2 linked regions of the Terriglobus roseus genome follow. The protein of the gene in region 2 interacts with the protein of the main gene of each other region in a pairwise test. Links are inferred from orthologs where the notes say so. Each region holds a gene or a part of one and is shown on either strand. Other genes may lie near its edges.

What was found.
Region 1: the proteins of mrdA (region 2) and BLT38_RS13055 interact in binary tests that used the Escherichia coli proteins (3 or more experiments, as listed by UniProt). The link is inferred for Terriglobus roseus from one-to-one orthologs.

The regions. Positions count from the first base shown.
Region 1 is NZ_LT629690.1:3,129,443-3,135,871, forward strand. The notes cover bases 895-4,122. They hold BLT38_RS13055 (penicillin-binding protein 1A), read right to left. Parts: upstream 3,735-4,122; coding sequence 1,095-3,734; downstream 895-1,094. Other genes in these bases: BLT38_RS13050 (sugar phosphate isomerase/epimerase family protein), read right to left, coding at 895-990; BLT38_RS13060 (S41 family peptidase), read right to left, coding at 3,894-4,122. In the rest of the region: riboflavin biosynthesis protein RibF, read left to right, coding at 1-112; more of BLT38_RS13050, read right to left, coding at 109-894; more of BLT38_RS13060, read right to left, coding at 4,123-5,168; BLT38_RS13065 (TIGR03435 family protein), read right to left, coding at 5,306-6,058; BLT38_RS13070 (hypothetical protein), read right to left, coding at 6,262-6,429. UniProt on the Escherichia coli protein: Cell wall formation. Synthesis of cross-linked peptidoglycan from the lipid intermediates.
Region 2 is NZ_LT629690.1:390,381-396,556, reverse strand. Bases 1,499-4,473 are described here. They hold mrdA (penicillin-binding protein 2), read right to left. Parts: upstream 4,004-4,473; coding sequence 1,994-4,003; downstream 1,499-1,993. Other genes in these bases: rpsT (30S ribosomal protein S20), read right to left, coding at 4,092-4,367; rodA (rod shape-determining protein RodA), read right to left, coding at 1,499-1,947. Also shown: rpe (ribulose-phosphate 3-epimerase), read right to left, coding at 1-137; BLT38_RS01890 (HAD family hydrolase), read left to right, coding at 184-804; more of rodA, read right to left, coding at 844-1,498; BLT38_RS01870 (hypothetical protein), read right to left, coding at 4,537-4,860; BLT38_RS01865 (TonB-dependent receptor), read left to right, coding at 5,039-6,176. UniProt on the Escherichia coli protein: Catalyzes cross-linking of the peptidoglycan cell wall. Responsible for the determination of the rod shape of the cell. Is probably required for lateral peptidoglycan synthesis and maintenance of the correct diameter during lateral and centripetal growth.

The sequences.
Region 1 (6,429 bases), 2.7 Mb from region 2 along the record:
TGAGCAGAAGTTTGCCGATCCTAATGCGCTGAAAACGCAAATCTTCAAGGATGTGGCGCGCGCAGAGCGATGGTTTGCCCTGCGGCGCGCTTTATCCAACAGAGCAAACTAGAAGATGTTTCGCAAGTATTTGTAATCAATCGCAGCTGCTTCGAGTGGCGTGTGGCCCGTCATGGGTGGGTCTTGCTCGACGAAGAAATGCTGTACTCCTGCAGTGCGCGCTGCAGCGATCACAGGTTTGTAATCGATGTGGCCTTCGCCGAGTTGCGTGGGATGGGGCATGCCAGGGCCGCCCATTACAGTGGTGACCTTGGTCGATGCCGGGAAGTCCTTCACGTGGATGACGCGATACCGCTTGGGAAAGCGACGGAAGTAGTCGACCGGGTTAGCACCCGCTGTGATCATCCATCCGCAATCAAGTTCGAACTGCACCAGCGCTGGATCCGTTTCGGCTAACAGGATCTCGTAACCCGTCTTGCCGCCGCCCAGATCGCGGAATTCATGTGCGTGGTTGTGATACGCGAACTGAACGCCAGCTTTTTTCGACTGCTCGCCAATGTGGTTGGCAAGTTCTGCGATCTTCTTGAAGTCGTCTGCGGTGAGCTTGTTCAACTTGTCCAGAACACCGGCCATGCCTGCGGTGGGCGCCTCCGGCAACAGGATGGAGCTTGCGGCGTAAGGTACGCGGAGATCGTTTGCCTGTTGCAGAATTTTGGCGGTGTCTTCAAAGCCGAACTGCAGATGCGCCGCGGGGCACATCAGGCCAGTGTCGTCGATCAGCGCGCGCAGTGCCTTGGGAGTGAGTTTCGCAAAGCCGGAGACCTCAACCTCATCGTAGCCAATGGCCTTCACCTGCTTTAACGTGCCAACGGGATCCTGCGTCAGTGCCGCACCAACGGTGTAGAGTTCCAGCCCGATGGGTTTGCTCTCTGCGGCCCACGCGGTGTTGGACCGTGTTGCGGAAAGCACAGCCACCGATGCAGCCTGCATCAAGAATGTTCTACGGGAATGTTGGAGCGTCACGTTGTAGTCCCCCTCAATTGCGCACCCAATCGTACACGCGGATAGAGAGGAGATGTTCGCTGCCGCATCCGTTATCGCGGCGGTGGAGAGCTTCCTTGTGTTGCTGCCGGGCCCTTTTGCAGGAGTGGGCCGCTATAAGGTTTGTACGGACCCACTGGTGAGGGGACGTAGCCCTTTGCTGGAGCCGATGGCTTTGCAGGTGTCTTTGTTGCAGGCGCATCATCCGGCATCACGTCGTTTGAGTTGTCCGGTGGCGTTGTCTGACGAACGACTGGTGCTGGCTTTGCGGCGGGTTTTGCGTTGTCGCCGGAGTCATCCGAGTCATCGTCGGAGTCATCGTTGGGAGCGACGGGCTTCTTCACAACTGGCGCAGTTTCTTCCGTTGCGTTGGACGTGGTGGACTCCACGGCCAGCGTCTTCTTCGCGGCGGTTGGGAACTCTTCGTTGGGCGAGCGTGCGATGGCGACTTTCATGAAGTCGATCCACATGGGCAGCGCGGCTCTTGCACCGGTTTCTTTCTCGCCGAGTGTGCGATGCGGATCGTCAAAGCCGATCCATGTGCCGCAGGTGACCGATGGCGAGAAGCCAAGGAACCATGCGTCGGTATAGCTGTTGGTTGTTCCCGTCTTTCCGCCAAGAGGATGTTTCAATATCGCGCCTGCCTGCGCTGCTGTACCGTACTGCGGCACCGCTTTCAGCAGCGTCATCATGGTGCGTGCTGTCTCAACGCTGATGACTTCCTTTACTTGCGGCGACACCTGCTTCAGAGGTAATCCATCTGCCTGAACAATGCGGCGGATGACGTGCGGCTTGATGAGAATGCCATCGTTGGGGAAGACAGAGTAGGCGCCAACCTGCTCCGATAACTTGATGCCTGCGGAACCGATGGCCACCGGCAAGAACGCGGGGATGTTCGATGTGACGCCGAAGCGGTGCGCCACTTCAATGACCTTCCTGATGCCAACCTGATTCGCGAGTTTGAGTGCGGGAATGTTTCGCGACTCAGCGAAGGCATTGAGGATGGTCATGGGGCCGGCGTAGTTGGGCTCGTAGTTATGCGGCGTGTACGGGCCGTTGGGTGTGTAGAAGCTGGTGGGCGCGTCGACGATGATGTCTGTTGGTTTGGTGTGAAGCTGCTCAACCGCCGTGGTGTACACGTAAGGCTTGAAGCTGGAGCCGGTCTGACGTTCCGACTGCGTAGCGCGATTGAACTGCGACAGATTGAAATCGCGTCCGCCAACCATGGCGAGTACGTCGCCGTTGGAGTTGTCCATGGCCATCATCGAAGCCTGCGCGCCGGAGTCCTGCTGCAGCGAGGCGTGCATGGTGGCGGTGCCGCTGGTGGCGTCTTCAATGCGGACGTAGGCGATGTCGCCCTTCTGCAGAAGCTTGTCGCCGTTACCCATGGTGGTCCAGGCCCAGTCGTTCGCGGTCATCTCTGCATAGCGTTTGCCGATGCGAACGATGACGCGGCGGGGTGTGGCCTCAATGACCAGCGCGTGGAAGTACGCACCGTTCTCAATGGTGTCAGACCAGTCGGGGTGCTGATAGCTCTGAAGGTCGCCGCCGCCCTCCAGGATGTTGGTCAGCTTGCCCTTCCATCCATGGCGGCGTTCGTAGGCGGCGACGTTGTCGAGCACGGCCTTGTTTGCGACTTGCTGTAAGTCGAGGTCCATGGTGGTGTAGACCTTCAGACCTGAACCGTGGACGGCGTCGGCACCGTACTCCTGTTCGAGCTGGCGTCGTACCTCTTCGACGAAGTAAGGTGCGATGGTGTTTGCGGGCGGCTCAATGTTGAGGCCGAGTGGTGCGGACTTTGCTTCCTGAAACTGCTGTTCGGTGATGAAGCCGTCGCCGAGCATTTCGCTGAGCACTAGGTTGCGGCGCTTTAGAGCACGATCCGGATGGCGCACCGGCGAGTAGCTGCTGGGCCCCTTGGGGAGTGCTGCGAGCAACGCAGCCTCAGGCAGCGTGAGTTCCCTTGCCTTCTTGGAGAAATAGTATTCGCTGCCTGCTTCAAACCCGTAGACGCCGCTGCCTAGGTAGATCTGGTTGGCGTAGAGAGTGAAGATCTGTTCCTTCGTGAAGTGGCGCTCAATTTGAACGGAGAGCAGAATCTCCTGAATCTTGCGGCTCCATGTCTGATCGAGCGTCAGGAACAGGTTGCGCGCAAGCTGCATGGTGAGTGTGGATGCGCCCTGGCGGCGGCCCTTGGAACGAAGATCGACGTACGCAGCACCGATGACACGGAACGGATTGATGCCTGCGTTCTTATCGAAGCTCTTGTCTTCGATGGAGATAATCGCGTCATGCAGGACTTTGGGGAAGTCGTTGTAGGGGACGACAACGCGGCGCTCCAAAGCGAACGATCCGATGGTACGGCCGTGGATGTCGAGCAGTTCGGTCGTGGTCGCCGGGCGGTAATGTTCCAGGTCTTCCATCTGCGGCAAGTCGGCCGTGTTGACCAGCGTTAGGCCTACCAGCGAGCCGAAGACGGCCGAGCAGCCGAGGAGACTGTAAAAGATGGCGCGGCGTGCCTTCGCTCGCGTTGGGAAGTACTTGTACCACCAGGTGCGTGCGTAAGGGACGCGCTGAGGTGGCCTGCCACCAGGCTTGTTCTTGGGTTCGGGCGGACGCCACGGACCTTTGCCGTTGCCGGGGGCGGACTTTCGGCTCTCAGACGGGTTTTCGCGTGTGAACAGGCTGGGCACGGCAATCCTAACGGTAGCACGGAGCTGCGGGCTGAAATGGCACAAACAGCCACGGCGAAACCGGTCTGCAAACGACAAAACGCAGCGCTGCTGGGGACATTCCTGTCTGATGCAGAACGCTGCGTTTGCGTGTGTCTGACGTGCTGTGGAAAGCCGCTTTTAGGCGGCTTTGGCCTTCAGGATATCGAGTGCTTTGTTGAGCTGATCGTCGATGTTGGCTGCGGGCTTGGCGACCGTTGTAGCGGCGGCAGCAGGCTTGGAGGAGTTCACCGTGGCCGTGCTGGCTGCTTCGTTGTCGTCATCCTCGTCACCGTCGGCCATAGCCAGTTCCTGTGCGGTGGCAACGGTGGTGGTGGGCGTCAGGCCCTCGTCCTGATACTTCTTGCCGGAGGGCGTCTCAAACTTGGCCACGGAGAGGATGATGGCGCCCCCGTCGGCGAGCTCAAAGACACGCTGCTGGGCGCCGTCGCCATAGGTCTTTTCACCGACGAGTTCGCTGCGCTTGGAATCGAGCAGTGCGCCAGCAACGATCTCTGCCGGGCCTGCGGTTCCACGGTTCACCAGAGTGACCATGGGGGCCTTCTCGTTCACCGTCTTGCCGGGTTCAGCAGTAAAGGTCTGCTTGGCTACCTTCTGGCCCTCGAGCATGGCGATGGTGCCGGACTTGAGGAAGAGGTTTGCCATACGGATGGCTTCGGCATCGTCACCCGAGGAGACATCGCGAAGGTCGAGCAGGATCTTCTTGGAGTTGGTGCGACCCATGGCCTTCAGCTTCTGCTCCACCTGCTGGACGTGATCTTTGTCGATGATGCCGGGCTTGATGTAGAGGATGGAGCCGCTCTCGTAGAAGACTTCGCCGGTTGCCGGCAACGAGGTGTCAGCGCGGGTGATGGTGAGCTTTTCTGGGGCGTTCTTCATGGGGCGGATCATGGAAAGCACGACCGGCGTTCCCTTCTCGCCACCCAGCGCCATCTGCACTTCGGCCAGAGACATTTCCATGGTGCTACGGTCGCCGATGGATTCAATACGGTCGCCGCTGTGGAGGCCAGCCTTGTCTGCCGGGCCGCCTGCAACGACGGAGATAACGGTGGCGATGCCGTAACGCTTGCCTACGTCAGCACCGATGCCTGCCTGCGGCTTGCCAGCGTGTTCCTTGTACAGCTTGTACTCAGTCGGGGACAGGTAGCTGGACTCGGCGTCGAGCGATTCCAGCAGACCGCGCATGGAGGCATCAGTCACCTTCGGCATGTTGGGGTCGACCACGTAGTCAGACTGAATGTGGCGAAGGACTTCGCTATAGACCTGCATCTGGCGATAGGCACCGTCCTGCGCCTGCCCGGACGCATGCACCCGACGCAGATTTGCGCCCAAAAACATGGTGAGCAACAGAACCGCGGAGAGAGCCAGCATGGAAATCTTGAGCGACTTCGGCATCAGGTAACGAACCCCTTACAAACAATGACCTACACCGGTTGGACGCATCCCCGGTTCGGATAGCATACGCCTTCTGTTCAGGAAGCACAGGAACAGGCTGGGAGCGGCTCATTGCGGCATGCGTCCCGGTTCGGCTGTCAGTTCTCGCCGGGAAGCTCGAGTGCGTCCACGACGAGCACCTGCACCGGCCCATTGATTGGCTTAAGTTCAAGCCCAAGAGTCTCTTTGACAGCCGTGAAGATGGAAGGCGCATCCTCGGCGGCTGAAGCGGAGGGCATTTCCGGTTTGTCGGCAGACCATTTGAGATGAAAGTCGTACTGCCCCGTCAATCCGGTACGGTTTTCGACGGGGCGCCTGAGAGTTCCTGACAGCCCCTTCGCCAGATCGTCTGTGGTGACACTTTCGGCAGACCAATCGTATAGATTTCGGCCGCTGGACGGCCTTGTGTACGTGGTCGGTGTGAGCTTGCTGCCGCCCTTTGCCACGACCAACGCGTACTCCGGCGCGGTGCGTGTGACCCAGTGGGTCTTCAGGCCGAAGCGCTCCTGCAGCACCCGGATCACCATGGCTCTCCTCTGTTCGATGGTGAGGGCATCGAGGGCCCGCGGTGTGGCGTCGAGGATCTTGCCTTGAACGTCGAAGTGAAGCTTTTTGCCCCAGTCGGGAACGCCATCAATCAGGTACTCCTGCTGATCGAAGGCGTAGAACAAGACAACCTCAAGCGTGACGTTCTCCAGCTTCAGCATGTCACCACTGTGGAACATGAGGGCCATCGAGGAGGAGCCAGTCTTGTTCGGCTTCACTGTCACCGCGTCGAACCTGAGGGGCGATTCGACAGCCGGGTGAACCTGCTGAGCCATAAGCCCATGGACGGGTGCATTCAGGCTCAAGAGAACGAGAATCCACTGAAAACTGTGCCTGGTCATCTGCAAGCCTTGACGCTCCACTTTGCTGAGAATGACTTGATCGCTGCGCGGCCAGTATAGATTCCCACCCCCGACAGGTCTTCCGGTGGGACGTGCTTTGCCTACCAAAAGAAAGCCCCGCCCATGACGATGTCACGGACGGGGCAGTTATGTTCAGAGTTGGTTGGTTATTCGGGGCGGCGCTTGGGTGCTCCGCCGCGGCCTGGGCCTGCGCCGGGTCCCTTGCGCGAGGGCTTGAAGCCGGGCTTGCCGAAGCTGCCGGGGCCACCCTTGCGGTCGCGTCCGAAGCCGGAGCCACCGAACTTGGCTCCGCCGGGGCCTGCCGAGTGGCCGCC
Region 2 (6,176 bases):
AAGGTGATGTTAGGCACGAAGTGGCCATCCATCACATCCACATGGCAAACGGTGCCGCCGGCACGTTCGGCCGTGGCGATCTCCTCCGCAAGGTGGGTGAAGTCAGCCGCAAGAATGGAAAACGCAAGGTCGATCATCTAGAGCCGAGTTTATCAAGCCGGTATGGTTGAAGTAGGAGAAACCATGTTGACCGGCGATTCACTGGCCCTACCCTCGGGCAATTTCAAGGCGTACCTGTTTGATTTGGATGGAACGATTGCGGATTCGATGCCCGCGCATTTCATTGCGTGGACGAATACGATTCGCGAACACGGCGGCACGTTTCCGGAAAATCTGTTCTATGAGTGGGCAGGTGTTCCGCCAGTGGGCGTGGTGAAGCTACTGAATGAACGCTTTGGCTACACGATGGATCCCGAAGCCGTGGTGGCCGACAAAGAAGCGCAGTATCTGCTGGGCGTAAGCAACATCAAGCCGATTGCCTCTGTCCTTGCGCACATCACGGCGCAGTACGGGAAGATTCCGCTGGCTGTGGTGTCAGGATCGCCACGTGAAAATATTTTGAAAACGCTTACCGCGTTGGGGATTCTGGATCGTTTCGCCGTCCTGGTGGGAGCGGAGGATTACACCAAGGGCAAGCCCGATCCTGAGCCGTTTTTGAAGGCCGCAGAGCTTCTGAAGATTGCACCGGAAGACTGCTTGGTGTTTGAAGATGCCGATGCGGGTATTGCCGCCGCGAAGGCAGCGGGCATGCAGTGGGTGCGTGTGCCGGTGATACTGCCGGGCGCAGGTTCGCCAGCGCTTTAGATCTGGCCACACCGTCTGTTTCGCAACAGACGGTGTGCGTTAGTTCACGAAGCGGGTCATGCGCACGTTCATCACGATTCCAAGTGCAAGGAACGTGAAGATGATGCTGGACCCGCCGTAGCTGAGCAGCGGCAGCGGAATGCCGGTGACGGGCATCATGCCCAGCACCATGCCGATGTTGATGGCGATCTGGAAGATCATGACCGCTGCGACGCCCATGACCAGCAGCGTTCCCGGTGGGTCCTTCGCTGTCTGCGCGTTTTGCACGAGACGGATGAGGATGAGGAAGTAAAGAATCAGCACCAGCGCCGCACCGACAAAGCCGTGCTCTTCGCAAAGCGCCGCAAAGATGAAGTCGGTGTACGGGATGGGGAGGAAGTCGCCCTGCGTCTGCGTTCCCTTGGTTGCGCCCTTGCCCCAGATGCCGCCAGACCCCACAGCGATCAATGATTGTCGAACCTGGTAGCCGCTGCCTTTGGGATCGTTCTCAGGGTGTTGGAAGCTGGTTAGACGCGCCTTCTGGTAGGGCTTGAGAACCTTGCCGCTGGTCCAGATACCAACCACCATCACGACGAAGGTGACGACCAGAATGGCCGCCTTCTTCCACGAGATACCGCCGAAGAATAGTCCCGCAATCAGGATCGGTGAGTAGGTCATGGTGGTGCCAAGATCAGGCTGTTTGAGCACCAGCAACATAGGGATACCGATGAGCGCGAAGGCTTTGCCAACGTCTTTCCAGTCAAGCTCTTCTTTACCGGAAAGCCCCCAAAAATAACGTGCTGCCGCCACAATGAGCACCAGCTTGACCCACTCCGACGGCTGAAAGTGGATGCCGCCTGGAAACGCAATCCACCGTCGTGCGCCAAGCACTTTTTTGCCGACGACAAGCACCGCGAGCAACGACGCGATGCTGATGCCGTACGCCCAATGCGCAATCTCAAGAAGGCGGTGGTAGTCGATGAGCGAAACGATGAACATCAACGGCACGGCGATACCAAGAAACATCATCTGCTTGGTATGGAAGCCGTGAAATTTGGTGTGGAGCGTGGCGGAGTAAATCTCCATAACGCTGATGAGGCTCATCAGCATCACGAAGCCGAAGAGCGTCCAGTCAAAGTCACGATAGGCGGAAAAACGGGTCATCTGCGGCTGAGTTCAGTATAAGTGGCAGCGGAGATCAGGCCGCGGTCTAAGCGGCTGGCTTCTGTTCTTTCGGCTTCAGCGCCACGGGCTGCGATGCAGGCCTTGCGGCGTCCTTGTCAGCAGGTGCAACTGGCTTCGCGCTCGCAGACGGCTGAGCGGACTTGTCGTCTTTCGCGCCACTGTCCTGATTGGGAGGCTGCGGCAAGGCTGCCTGTACCAGACGAAGATTACCGGCCTTCTTGCGCTGCTTTTCAACGAAGGCGTTCACAACCTGTGCGGCGAGCTTCGCGGAGTTGTTGCCCCAGTAACCGTGCTCCCACAGAACCGCTACAACGATGTCCGGGTTGCGGCGCGGTGTCATGCCAACGAACCATGCGTTGGGAAGGGTGGCCTTGTCCGCAGTTCCCTTCTTACGACCGCTGATGACGTCGGCCGTGCCTGTCTTGCCTGCGAAGTCGATGCCTTCCAGATGCGCTTCCGCGGCGGTACCGATGCTGCTCTGCGTCACGTTCGCCATGGCGTCCGTGATGGTCTCCCAGTTCTCCGTGGAGATCTCGATGCGCTTCTTGCCGGTGCCGGGATAGGTCTCTTCAAGCGCCTGCTGCATCTGGGGATCGATCTGATCTGCCATGACGGAGTGAGGTCGGATGAAGACACCACCGGATGCGATGCCGCTGAGTGCGCGCGCCAACTGGATCGGGCTGGCCTGAGTGGCGCCCTGGCCGATGCCGACCGAGATCGTCTCGCCCGCGTACCACTTGTCACGCTGCGCCTTCAGCTTCCATTCCGGCGAAGGCATGATGCCGGAGGCCTCGCCGGGGAGGTCGACGCCGGTCTTTTGACCGATGCCCACTTCATGACCATATTTCGCAATCGTGTCGATGCCGAGCTTGTTCGCCAGCGTGTAGTAATACGTGTCGCAGGAGTACGGGAGGGCGTTGCGGATGTCCACGGAGCCGTGGTGGCGATCGCATCCGAAGAAGTGGCCGTAGAAGGTCGCGCCGCCGTTGCAGACCACGCGCAGATCCTGCGCAGCATTCTCCTGCAGGCCCGCAAGCGTCATGATGACCTTAAACGTAGACCCTGGAGCAAGTTGCGCCTGAATGGCCTTATTCATCAGCGGATGGTTTGTGTCTGTGACGATTCCGTTCCAGTAGGAACGTGAGAGACGTACTGCGAACTGGTTCGGATCGAAGGTTGGCCGGGACACCATTGCCAGGATTTCGCCGGTGTGCGGATCCATGGCGACGAGGCCGCCGTTCTTGCCCTCCATCACCTTTTCCGCCACCATCTGCAGGTCCAGATCGATGGTCAGCTTGAGATCCTTACCGGGGACGGCGAGTTCTTCGCCCAATTTTCCAATTTCGCGGCCGTGGCTGTTCACGATCACGTCGCGCGAACCGTCAGTGCCACGAAGAATGGCGTCGTACGCCTCTTCCACACCGAACTTGCCTACGACGTCGCCGGGTTCGTAGAAGTCGTACTTGGGATTCTTGAGGTCGTTTTCGCTGATTTCGCCGACATAGCCGATCAGGTGGGCAGCAAAGCCGTCGCGCGGATACAGGCGACGCTGCTCTTCCAGAGTTTCCAGTTCCGGTAACTCGTTGAAATGAGCGGAGATGAAGGCCTGTTCGTCCGGTGTAATGTCCTGCTTCAGAGGAATGGGCTGATACTTTGGCGCGTACTGATAATGGCGCAGAATGTACTGAAGCTGATCCATGGGGAGGTGCAGACCCTCAGCGATCAGCGGCAGGTCGGCATCGCGCATCTGTTCGCGCAGCAGGAAGCAGGTGACGGAAGAGTAGTTGTCCACCAGCAGGCGGCCTTCGCGATCAAACAGGCGACCACGCGGTGCCAGAATTGGGACTTTACGGACACGATTCGCTTCTGCGAGCAGACGGTAGTTGTCCGCTCCGAGAATCTGCAATCGCCACAAACCGGCAAACAACACCAGCAAAATCGCGGCGATGACATACTGCGCAGCAGCCAGCTTGCCCGGCGCAATTTTCTCGTCGCGACGGGAGAACGTCTGGTTGTTTGCGTCAGTTGGAAGCATGCAGAAGCACTCTTATGGACGAGTGTAAAAGCAAAAGGCACGGATCGTGTCCGTGCCTTTTGCAAGAGATGAAAACTTTCGTGTTAGCTTAAGCAGCCTTGGTGGCCAGAGCCTTCACGCGAGCGTTGAGGCGGCTCTTGTAGCGCGATGCAGTGTTGTCATGCAGCACGCCCTTCTGGACGCTCTTGTCCAGGATGGAGACGGTTGCGCGGTACTGTGTCTTCACAGCTTCCACATCACCCTTTACCAGGGCCTCGCGCAGCTGGCGCAGCGAACCGCGCAGCTTGGTCTTGTTGGAGCGATTGACTGCGGTCTTTGCAATGGTCTGCTTGGAGCGCTTCAGGGACGATACGTGATTTGCCATCGAACTCTTTTCTCTTCCGTTTGCCGCTTGTCAGGGGCTGAAATCTGGTAGCGCCGTCACCATTTCAGGCCGGCTGCAAGATGGGAGCCTCCACGGCACGGGTCTGCCGGGGTTTCTCCAACCCTTCTACGGTACTCGATTTTAGGCGTTGACGCAAGAGGTTCCCCTCTTATTTCCACAAATAGACCGTCAGGCCGCCCGCCACGATCAGTGACCCGCCCACCATTACCGGCAGGGTGGGCGCAGTGTGCAGCAGCACATAATTGGTGATCTGGAAGACCACAAACAGGGTGGCAATGTACAGCCCTGTAACAGTCGCAAACTCCACCGGGGCCAGGTTGAGCGACGTGCCATAAAGTGCAAGCAACACCGTTCCCAGAAGATAGAAGCCAATCCGCATATGAGGACGAGGCGCTGCAATTGCGATTCGGATGACCGCATCTCCGACCGCCTCAAAGATGGTTGCCATCAAAACGAACAGGAAAACCTTCATACAGTTCATGTTCTCATCCGCGGAATTTCCGGAGTTCCAAATCGGGAAGTTTCAGTTAGCGGAAACTTTGTTAACGAACGAACGATTGTGCCAAATTTTCCCCATAATCCGCCGTTTGTAACCGTACATTCACCCTGCTGTAAACATTGGGCAACGCGTAAACGGAATCCTCAGAAGCATGAGGCCAGATAAGTTTTTCCATCTCCCCACGCGCATCGCACTGGTTGCGTGTCTTTCCGCTGCAGCCGCTGGAGCACAGACCACCACGGCAAGGCTCACCGGCACAGTGACCGACCCCAGTGGCGCTGCCGTTTCCAATGCACAGGTAAGCATCCGCAACCTTGGCACCGGGCAAGAACGCGTGGTGACCACCAATGGCGACGGCCTATATGTTGCCGTGTCACTGCCGCCCGGCACGTATGACGTGCTGATCACGGCTGCCGGCTTTTCAAACAATGAGCAGAAGAACCTGGTATTGGCTGTAGGCCAGGAAGTAACAAAGAACTTTTCCGTAGGCGTTGCTGGTGCGGAAACCTCTGTCACCGTGAATGCGGGCAGCGTAGTGGACCTGGATACGTCGTCGGCGAAGATCGGCGGCAACGTTCCTGAGCGCGAAATTAAGAACCTGCCGATCAACGGTCGTCAGATTTCGCAGCTGTATCTGTTGACCCCCGGTGCGACGAACACGGGCAGCGGCACCTTTGACAACATGCACTTCTCCGGCCGCGCCGTGGAACAGAACATCATCCGCCTGGATGGCATTGAAGCCACCAGCATCATCGATACATCTCCGGGCAACCTGAACGGTGAGTTGACCTCCACCTTCCGTCTGCAGCAGTCGCTGGAAGCCGTGCAGGAATTCCGCGTTGACTCGTCGAACTACCCCGCAGAACTGGGTACCGGCACGGGCGGTCAGATCAGCTTTGTGACCAAGAGTGGTGGTAACGCTCTTCACGGCAGCCTGTTTGAGTATGTGCGTAACGACTTCTTCGACGCGCGCAACTACTTCAACCGTCGCAACACTGCGAACAACACGCCGAAGTTCCGCCTGAACCAGTTTGGTGGATCGGTTGGCGGCCCCATCATCAAGGACAAGCTGTTCTTCGCAGCCGTGTATGAAGGTCTGCGCCAGGTTTGGGCTGTTCCTTACTCCTCCACCACTCTGAGCGCTGCACAGCGTGCGCAGGTGACCAACCCGGCACTGCAGCCGCTGCTGGCTGCCTTCCCCATCGCGAACAACGGTGCGGCAGGCCTTATCAGCATTGGTCAGAACCGCATTCAGGAAGATTTCGGCCACATCCGTTTCGACTATCACT